DNA from 3 places in the Fictibacillus marinisediminis genome. Region 2 is predicted to be linked to each of the others. Evidence: riboswitches for the same ligand, from Rfam matches in the RefSeq annotation. Region 2 holds a riboswitch; each other region holds the start of a gene.
The links. A riboswitch is a leader RNA that binds a small molecule or an ion and turns the genes downstream of it on or off. The one in region 2 is predicted to bind cobalamin.
Positions count from the first base shown of each region.

Region 1: linked by a shared signal. The riboswitch ahead of LCY76_RS18345 (ABC transporter substrate-binding protein) and the one ahead of LCY76_RS08415 (ribonucleoside-diphosphate reductase subunit alpha) in region 2 are both predicted to bind cobalamin.
Region 3: linked by a shared signal. The riboswitch ahead of metE (5-methyltetrahydropteroyltriglutamate--homocysteine S-methyltransferase) and the one ahead of LCY76_RS08415 (ribonucleoside-diphosphate reductase subunit alpha) in region 2 are both predicted to bind cobalamin.

Region 1 is NZ_JAIWJX010000002.1:3,436,101-3,439,377, reverse strand. Features, by position in the region: gene LCY76_RS18355 (nuclease-related domain-containing protein) at 1-807, shown strand, start outside; gene LCY76_RS18350 (GNAT family N-acetyltransferase) at 877-1,443, shown strand; cobalamin riboswitch at 1,480-1,670, shown strand; gene LCY76_RS18345 (ABC transporter substrate-binding protein) at 1,798-2,757, shown strand; gene LCY76_RS18340 (FecCD family ABC transporter permease) at 2,720-3,277, shown strand, end outside.
Region 2 is NZ_JAIWJX010000002.1:1,536,939-1,540,215, reverse strand. Features, by position in the region: gene LCY76_RS08415 (ribonucleoside-diphosphate reductase subunit alpha) at 1-1,487, opposite strand, end outside; cobalamin riboswitch at 1,659-1,860, opposite strand; gene LCY76_RS08410 (CBS domain-containing protein) at 1,913-2,335, opposite strand; gene LCY76_RS08405 (Fur-regulated basic protein FbpA) at 2,483-2,671, opposite strand; gene LCY76_RS08400 (MogA/MoaB family molybdenum cofactor biosynthesis protein) at 2,817-3,277, opposite strand, start outside.
Region 3 is NZ_JAIWJX010000002.1:1,404,293-1,407,569, forward strand. Features, by position in the region: gene metE (5-methyltetrahydropteroyltriglutamate--homocysteine S-methyltransferase) at 1-1,193, opposite strand, end outside; cobalamin riboswitch at 1,350-1,542, opposite strand; gene LCY76_RS07700 (CHASE3 domain-containing protein) at 1,713-3,277, shown strand, end outside.

The DNA of each region.
Region 1 (3,277 bases), 1.9 Mb from region 2:
GCATATTACCTTGAACGACTTCCCAAAAAGGAGTATACAATTTTTCATGGGCTGCGGCTTCTAGAGGGATCCTATTACTTTCAAATGGATTACCTCATCCTATCTTCGTTCTTCTTTTTAATCTTAGAAGTGAAAAACTTATCCGGCATTCTTACCTTTGATACAAACTACCGACAATTAATCCGTGTAAATAATGAAAAAGAAGAAGCTTTTCCTGATCCGCTTTTGCAGGTAGAGCGTCAGCAGAACCAGCTAACATCTTGGTTAGCTGTAAGAAAACTACCTCGCATTCCCATCGAGTCCCTTATAGTCGTAAGCAGTCCTTATACCCTCATTAAAAATCCTCTTACCCCTGATTTATCCCGCAATATCATCCATGGCGCCAACCTTCCATCGGTAATCAGCAGCTTACAAACCCGTTACACAACTCAAATTATGACAAATAAAGAGGTCAATAGAGCCGCAAAGCAATTCAACAAAAACCATATTCCCTTCAATCCTGACATACTATCAAAGTTTCAAATACAGCCCAATGAGCTCTTAACGGGCGTTTATTGTTCAGTTTGTTCTTCTATAGGTATGAAAAAGCTGTATACGAACTGGATTTGCTCTTCGTGTGATCATTCCTCCAAGATCGCTCATCTCCATTCATTAGATGACTATAAGCTTCTAGTTAGCTCTACAATTACAAATCGAGACCTCAGGGGATTTTTAGGATTGACTTCTCCCTCTATTTCAGCGAAAATCCTCAAATCTCTAAACCTCCCTCACACGGGAACCTATAAAGACAGGAGATATCATCTTTAAATTTCAGGAGCTGCATATTATGATAAAATAAATCATTTCATACTCGGTACAAACGGGGAGGTTTGGAGCATGCCGAAAATGGAGCTTGAATTTGAAAGACTGAAGATCAGGGAAATTACGGTGAATGATGCCTCTGTTATCGCACAATGGAAAAGCGGTCCTCTCTTTCGGAAAATGTCTACAGGTTCTATGACCATCATTAATGAAGGCAATCAAAGGCAGGATATTGAGAAAAGCTTAAGCCAGATGAACGAATCTTACTTGATGATTATCGAAAAGAGGAGCTCGCAGCCTGTTGGATACGTCCGTTTCAACTGGATGGGAAGCTCGCAGCGTTATGGCTGGCTTCGGTTCGGACTCGGTGCCGAACAAGGAAAAGGATACATGGGGGAAGCACTGGCAGGCATCTTTCAGCACCTGTTTCAGCATGAGACCTACAGGATTGATGCTGAGGTCTACGAATATAACACAAGAAGCCTGAAGCTCCTGAAGTCCCTGGGGTTTCAAAAGGAAGGCGTCAGAAGGCAAGCCTACTTTGACGAAGATCAGTATTTTGATATACATGTTATGGGCCTGCTCAAGAGCGACTGGCTGGAAGTCAGCCCGCAGTCCCGGGCGTCATTGAACATAAATTAAACTTTTCATTTTGCCGGTAAGAGGTATAATGGATATAGCTGAATATGCGGTTAAGGTCCGTTTTGTGTCAAATAAAACGTTAAAAGGGAAGCTGGTTCAAGTCCAGCACGGTCCCGCCACTGTAATCGGGAAATCTTCTTATGTTTCCACTGTTCTGTCAAAGAATGGGAAGGAAAAGAAGATTGTTGATCGAGAGTCAGGAGACCTGCCTTAATTGCCTGTGCGAACCTTCGAGGAAAAGGTGAAGCAATTGTAATCATTTATTGATTAACTGTTGATTCGCTCTCCGAAGGGAGGGCTTTTTTTTGTTTTGCACAATCCCAGCTAAATGATACATACAGGAGCGTGAAGGAATTGAAGAAGTTTACACAAATTGCGATGATGCTGATGCTCGTGATCGCCATCATTGCCGGTTGTTCGGCTGGAAATCAGTCAACTGACAAAAAGGAAACCGGTGCCAATCAGGCAAAGAGTGAATTCCCCGTAACGATTAAAGATGCGGCGGGTGAGAACGTAAAAATTGATAAGAAACCAAAAAAGGTCGTCTCGCTCATACCGAGTAATACAGAGGTCGCATTTGCACTTGGCTTGGATAAGGAAATTGTCGGCGTTTCTGACTTTGACAACTATCCAGAAGCAGCTGTGAAAAAGACTAAAATCGGCGGATTGGATTTTAACGTGGAAAAGATTGTTGGCTTGAAGCCTGATCTCGTTCTTGCTCATGCCTCCAGTGCGCATACTTCCAAGCAGGGAATTGATCAGCTTAAGAATGCCGGGATCAAAGTAATTGTGATCAATGATGCGCAGAACTTTACGGATACATACAAGTCCATCGACATGATCGCTAAAGCGACGGGCACTCAAAAACAAGGTGACAAGATTGTAAAATCCATGAAGGATGATCTGTCAGCGATCAAGGAAAAAGCAAAACACGTAAAGAAAGAAAAAAAAGTTTGGGTTGAGGTTGCTCCAGCTCCGGAGATTTTTACTGCCGGCAAGGGTACATTCATTGATGAGATGCTGAACGCCATTCATGCCAAAAATGCCGCTGGGGAATTGAAGGGATGGGCAAAGGTATCTGAAGAGCAGCCTGTCAAATACAAACCGGACGCGATCGTCACAACGTACGGCTATTACTCCAAAAAGCCGGTGGAACAGATTATGGCCCGTAAAGCCTGGAAGGACGTTCCTGCGGTAAAAAACAAAGAAATTTATGATGTGCACTCTGATAAGGTGACACGTCCGGGACCGCGATTGATTGAAGGAGTGGAGGAGCTTGCAAAAGCCATCTATCCGGAAGTATACAAAAAGTAAAATTATCATTTCATATACAGCAGTGCTTCTGCTGTTGGGCTTAGCTGTTGCCTTGGGGATATCGGTAGGTTCTATACCTATCCCCCTTTTTCATGTAGTGCAGATTTTAGGAGCGAAGCTTTTCCACTATCCCGTACCAGCATCCATTGATTCTTCGATCGTTAATATCGTCATGGAAATCCGCTTTCCACGAGTCGTGCTCGCTATGCTTGTCGGCTGCTCTTTGGCGCTGGCGGGAACGGCATTTCAGGGGCTGCTGAAAAATCCTCTGGCCGATCCTTATACGCTGGGTGTTTCATCCGGTTCTGCTTTGGGCGCTGTGGCTGTGCTGTTCTTTGGCATTCAGCTGCCTATACTGGGGAGTTTTACACTTCCGGTGGTTAGCATCATTACCGGCTTTCTTACCCTTGTTGGGGTTATCTATTTTGCTCGCCTTGTGCAGCGCAGCCTGTCTGTTGAGACGATTATTTTGGCAGGGATTTTAAGCAGCTCGTTTATAGGTGCTGTAACGTCTCTTTTA
Region 2 (3,277 bases):
ATTTGGATTGGGATCAATCTCTCAAGCACATCATCCTTTACTGCTTTTGCAAGCGAAATAGAGCTTAAGTTGCAAGTCACATAATCTCCAGGTATCTTTGTGATCAAGATTTTACCGTCCTGTGTTACTTCCTCTTCGACCGTAGTCGCTGATCCGTTCTGGGCAATTTCCGTGCAAAGATTGCTGCAGTAAACCATTCCGGCATGCTTATTAGGATTAGCCCGATTAACCGTGTCCCGGTAAAACATATACGGCACTCCCGTTTCCAGCTGGCTTTTCATGATTCTTTTAAAAATTTCAATGGCTGGTACAACGTCATAGCCTCCTGAACCTTTTTCACCAAAAAGCCCTTGATCGGCTGCGGCCGCGCACTCATCATATTTATCGCGGAAACTCCCTTTGCCGGGTTCTTCATCAAAAAAATCATCCAATTCATAGCCCATTACTTTTTTTACCGTATAAGGATCAAACAGATACCAGTCTTCTCTCGACTCTGCCTTTTCCATAAATAAATCCGGAATGCAGAGACCCAAAAACAGGTCATGAACCCGCTGCCGTTCGTCACCATTATTCAGCTTGGCATCAAGAAAAGAAAAAAGATCCTTGCCGAACACATTGTAGTAGATGGCGATGGCTCCCTTTCTCTGTCCGAGCTGATCGACACTGACCGCTGTCTGGTTCAACAGCTTCGCCCATGGAATAATGCCCGATGAATTGCCCTTGAAGCCTCTTATCTCTGAACCAAGGCTTCTGATTTTGCCAAGGTAAACGGAGATCCCTCCTCCGCCTTTCGAAAGTGTTGCTGCATCTGTTGTAGAATCATAGATTCCTCGAAGGCTGTCATCCATCGTATCGATGAAGCAGCTTGACAGCTGGCCATAGCTTTTACCCGCATTGGCAAGTGTAGGAGTTGCCACGGTCATATACAGGTTCGACATTGCCCAGTACGCTTCTTTAATCAGATCCATGCGGCGGCCTGAAGGTTCGTCGGACATCAAGGACATCGCGATGATCATAAATCGTTCCTGAGGCAATTCAAACACTTTGCCATCATGCGATTTGGCAAGATAACGGTCAGCCAATGTACGAAGTCCTATATATGTAAAAAGCTCATCCCTTTGAGGGACAATCACCGCTTCAAGCTCATCTATTTCTTCTGGTGAATAGCTGCTTAACAAGTTATTATCATAGATTCCTTTGTCTGTCAGTGTACGAATTAATCCATAGAATTGGCCATAGCCATGAACTCCCTGGCCCCCCCTGTTTTTTACTGCATCTGAGTAGATTTTTTTAAGATGCATTCTTCCTGCGACGAAGGTCCAATCCGGCTCATGCATTGAAATTCTTTCAAGTGCATGCAAAATAGCCATATTCATCGCTTCTGTTTGAGAACTGCCATTATCAGCATAATAGCCTATCTGTTCTGTATACTCTTCCTTTTTATCAAGCTGGGGAAAGCCCAATAGAATTTCATCCAGCCAATTCATAACAAGATGATCTGTTCCGCCTGCTATAACCAAAGTCAAATCTCCTCCTCTAAAAATCTGCAAAATAAAAAGGCCCATCCAGTGGATGAGCCTAAAAAAACGACACGAGTTGTAAGAATCAAAAATAGCAGTAAAGTGTGCCGTTTTTGCTTCTCAATCCCCGAAGAATCAAAATCGTGAAACAAAAAGGCAGGTCTACTGGCTAATGCTTCCTCCTACTCTGAGCCTTCCCATGTAAAAGCCACACGATCGTGCGCGTTCCTTACACAGTGGATTCTCATTTCGTCCACATGACAGTTGCGGGGACAGCTCCGGATTGATTTACCGGATTCCCTATTAAGTCTTATAAGACACCTTTTGTTTCAAAAATACTATATTTAGTTTGATACATTTACTTTCACACTAAATATAGTATTTGTCAACACCTAGTTTTCATTTATTTTGTTATTCCATATTGTATTTGCGCAGTACTTAATGATGTCCCGGCGGCGGATAATCCCAATAAAATGCCCGTCGTCGTCAGTCACCGGAATAAAGTTCTGGTCAGTTGCCAACGTAATTAAATCTTCCATATTTGAATTGATTGATACTGAGATGTTGTTCACACGCTGTGGAACATCCTTCAGTTTTGTTTTCACTACATCATAGAAGCCAAGGTCGAACGCTTCTTTCAATTTCCAAAGCAGATCCCCTTCTGTGAGCGTACCGACATACTGCCCTTCCTCTGAAACAAGGGGAACAGATGTATATTTGTGATAAGAAAGCTTCTCCAATGCCTGCCTGATGGTCGATTCAGGATTCAAATATTTAACCTCTTCTTTAGGCAATAGATAAAAAGCTATGTTCATGCTGTGATCTCCTTTAATCATAAATTGCAGCCGTTCTTTTCTACTATAACAAAAAATAAAATAGATGAGCAGTATTAAGCCATCACACAAAAAAAGCCCTAAGAAGGACACATACGTTCTATTGTTTATTCCCTCACTGTGTTTTATTTAAACTTTTTTGCCAGGATCCATCCCATCCTTTTGCTGAAAAAGCCAGCTTTTATATTCTTCTTCCAATTCAGTCAATGGCCATGTGGAAAGCTCTGCTTCTACTTCTTTGTTTATTCCGTTTTTCTTTAGCATCTGAATAAGGAAATTCTTCCTCTCTTCAACGGCTTTCCGCAGTAATCCGCCCATCATTTCCTCCCGTTAAAGCGTTTTCATAGTATAGTATACGTTGATCCAATTAAATAGTTTCAGCAATCATGGCTCTTTACTGAAATTTATTGGATAGAGTATACATTTATGACCACTAAACGGAAGAACTGACTTTTTTTCTTCTTTATAAATCTTTATTGATTTCCCGAATGACATGAGAGAGCTCGGGGAGAATCAGCTTTTTCATGGCTAAAGCTGCCGCTCCTGTTGATCCGGGCATTGCAAAAACCGCTGTGGAGCCAACAACTCCTGCCGCTGCTCTGCTCAGAATGGCTGCAGATCCAATATCCTCGATATAACTTAACATCCTGAAAAGCTCGCCAAAACCTGTAATTTCCTTTGTAAACAATGGTTTTAGCGTTTCAATGGTAACATCCCTGACAGCAATGCCAGTTCCGCCATTAATTAAAATAGCCTGGATATCACTTGCTTCACACCCTGCCAAGACAGAAGATTCGATTTCCCTTCGCTCATCTTTTACAATTACATAGTCTCCCACTGTATGGCCGTTCAGCGTTAACTGCTCTTTTATAAGAGTGCCGGTGCGATCGGTTTCTTCTGATCTCGTATCACTCACAGTAATAA
Region 3 (3,277 bases), 130 kb from region 2:
AGGTCTTTGCCTTGAGCTTTTTCAACCTCCCATAAAACCTCTGTCCGGTTTCTTGCCGGAGAGCTGTTCAGCAAGTAAAGAGCATCATCATACTTCTTTATTGCTTCTTGTTGCGAAGGTGAAGAAAGCAATCGCAGTTCTTCCAGTTTTTCGTCAGCAAAGGCAAGACTGTTGTATAGTTCTTGCGGAAGGGAATGCTCGTGTTTGGCTGAAACAGGAACATGAAGCAAGCTGCAGGAAGGCTGTATCCATATCCGTTCGGATGCAGCCAGTTCTTCAAGCTGGAGTATAAGCTCTTGCTTTTGGCTCAAATTGGCACGCCATATATTTCTGCCGTCAAGTATGCCTGCACCCAGCACTTTATCCTCTGGGAACCCATGCATACGCATCTCATCCAGTGTTTTTTCGCCATGGACAAAATCCAGTCCGATCCCCTGGACAGGAAACTGAATGATTTCTTTGTAATGCTCTGCGCTCTCAAAGTACGTCTGCAGCATAATATTAAGACCGGAACTGGCTTTATGAAACTGTTCATAGATTTTCTTGGATGCTGTTAGTTCTTCTTCGGATAGGGAAGTAACGAAAATGGGCTCGTCGATTTGAATCCATTGGGCGCCCGCCTGTTCCAGTTCCTGAAGAATTCGGCAGTATAACGGGACAAGCTGAGAAAGCAGTGTGTCTTCCTGTTCGGGAAGGTATCCTTTTGCGCATTTAATAAAAGTAACAGGCCCGACAATGACCGGTTTTCCTTCAATCCCAAGCTTCTCCTTTGCTTCCTTGTAAGCGGTAAGGGGCTTGTTTTCCACTAACCTCGGCGTACGGTCTTCCCATTCCGGCACGATGTAATGGTAGTTTGTGTTAAACCATTTGGTCATTTCACATGCGACCGCTTCTTGTTTCCCTCTCGCCATGCCAAAGTAAAGGGAGATGGGATTTTTCGCTGCTTCAAATCTTTTTGGCACTAGCCCGAACATCACTGCCATATCGAGCATGTGATCATAAAGTGTAAAATCATTGACTGGAATAATATCTATGCCCATGTCTTTTTGTTTTTGCAGATTTGCAAGCCTGATCTGTTCCATCTGCTGCAGAAAACTGGCTTCCGTCAGTTCTCTTTTCCAAAATGCTTCCAGTGCTCTTTTCCACTCCCGATTGCTGCCGATACGGGGGTATCCCAAGTTGCTCGTTTTCATGTGTCATCTCTCCATTCTTTTAGATACTAAATATGCTAATGACAAAAAAAGCATTCCCAACGCCAGTGACAGAACGTTAGAAATGCCTAAAAAAGGGTAGAGAAAACCCCATTGTATGCAAGAATCTAACACCTCCCTATCTCCCGTAGGTTAAAACAGTGTTGTTGAAACAAGGCAGGTCTCCTGACTCAAGGGTTCTATACCGAGCTGCATTCCTTCCCAGCCTGCCGGCCAGTGGTCATTATGAGCTCGTTTCCTTTTACAGTGGCGGGACCGTGCCGGATTTTCACCGGGCTTCCCTTTTCATCCTTTGCGTTTGGGCAATGGAACCTTGTCTCCACTATTATGTAATTTGATTTTGAAAATTTAGACAAGCCTATCATATCTAAAATAGGAAGTCAACGCATCAAAAGCAGAGAGAAGACGTGGAAATACTTTACTTCCAGCTATCTATATCGGTAATTGTTGTTTATAATAAAAGGTGGATAACTATGAAAATAACAAAGGCAGGATGATAAAATGATAGGGAGAAACAGATTTGGAATCCGCGCTAAAATTTTTGCCGGATATCTAGTGATTATTCTTTGTCTGATCGTTTCAATATTAGCAGTAAATAATCAGATTGCCTCTATGCAAAAAGAGCGGAATTTTATTATTAACCATGACATAGAAGTTCATTCGCTGACCAACGAGATTGAAAAGCAGGTTCTCGATATGGAAAACGGGCAGCGCGGCTTTATTATTACCGGGGATGAGAGCCATCTTAAATCCTTTAATCTGGCAGTGACCAGTTGGGAAAACGATTATAAAAAGCTCTATGGGCTGATTGCCGATAATCCAACACAGCAAAATAGGCTCGAGGAAATTAATAAATCCATTCACAATTGGCTTCAGACAACAGGAAATCCGTCCATTCAGCTGAAGAAGGAAAACAAGGAGGGAGAAGTTCTCTCTCTTATTAAAAAAGATGTAGGCAGTCAAAGTGTGGAACAGATCCGCAGCCAGTTTGACACGTTCAGAACCACTGAAAAAGGCTTGACGAAAGAACGGGCGGACAGGCTTGACGAGCAGAACAAATTCCTGAAAACAGGGCTCTTTTCTTTATTGGTTATTGTTGTGGCTGTTTCATCACTTATTGCGTCTTTTGTTTCAGGCTCGATCATTAATACCATTAAGGCTGTTGTAAGTTCCATTACGGCTATGTCATCTAACGGTGACGTTACCCAGCGCATACATGTAAAAACGAAAGATGAAATCAAAGACCTGGCTGAAGCGACCAATGAACTGCTTGATAAAGTCGAGCAGAGGGAATGGCTGCAGTCCAGCACGAATCAGGTAGTCGAAAGATATCAGGGAACATCTACGATTAAAGTGCTGGGAGAGAAATTTGTTACAGGTGTTGCCCACTTAACGCAGGCTTCCATGGGTGCTCTCTATATCCGGGAAGGAAGCGGAGAACAATCCCGATACGTAAAAAAAGGTTCGTTTTCAGAGCCGATCGGAGAAGCAGGGCGAGAGGCGTTTAAACAGGGGGAAGGCCTTATCGGGCAATGTGTGTCTGAGAAACGCATCCTTGTGGTGGACAGGCTGCCGGCAGATTATCAAGTCATTGGCACAGGGCTTGGAGAAGTTCGTCCTAAGAGCTTGCTGATCGCCCCTGTTCTGAATGAGCAGGAAGTGATCGCAGTTTTGGAACTTGCTTCACTTGACACATTTACAGAACAGCACATTGAGCTGATCGAAAACGCAACAAAAACTTTTGGCCTGACCATCGACAGTGTGATTGGCAGAATGGAAATTGTCCGCCTGCTGAAAGAATCTCAGGCGATGACAGAAGAACTTCAAGCACAATCCGAAGAGCTTCAGACACAATCCGAAGAACTGCAGATGCAATCTGAAGAACTGCGCATGATTAATGAGCAGCTTGAACAGCGTTCCATTGAAGCAGAAGGAAAATCGGCAGAACTTCAGAACGCAAAAGTACAGCTTGAAGAAAAAGCCAAGGAGCTGACATTAAGCTCCAGGTACAAGTCTGAATTTCTTGCCAATATGTCACATGAGCTGAGAACACCGCTTAACAGTAT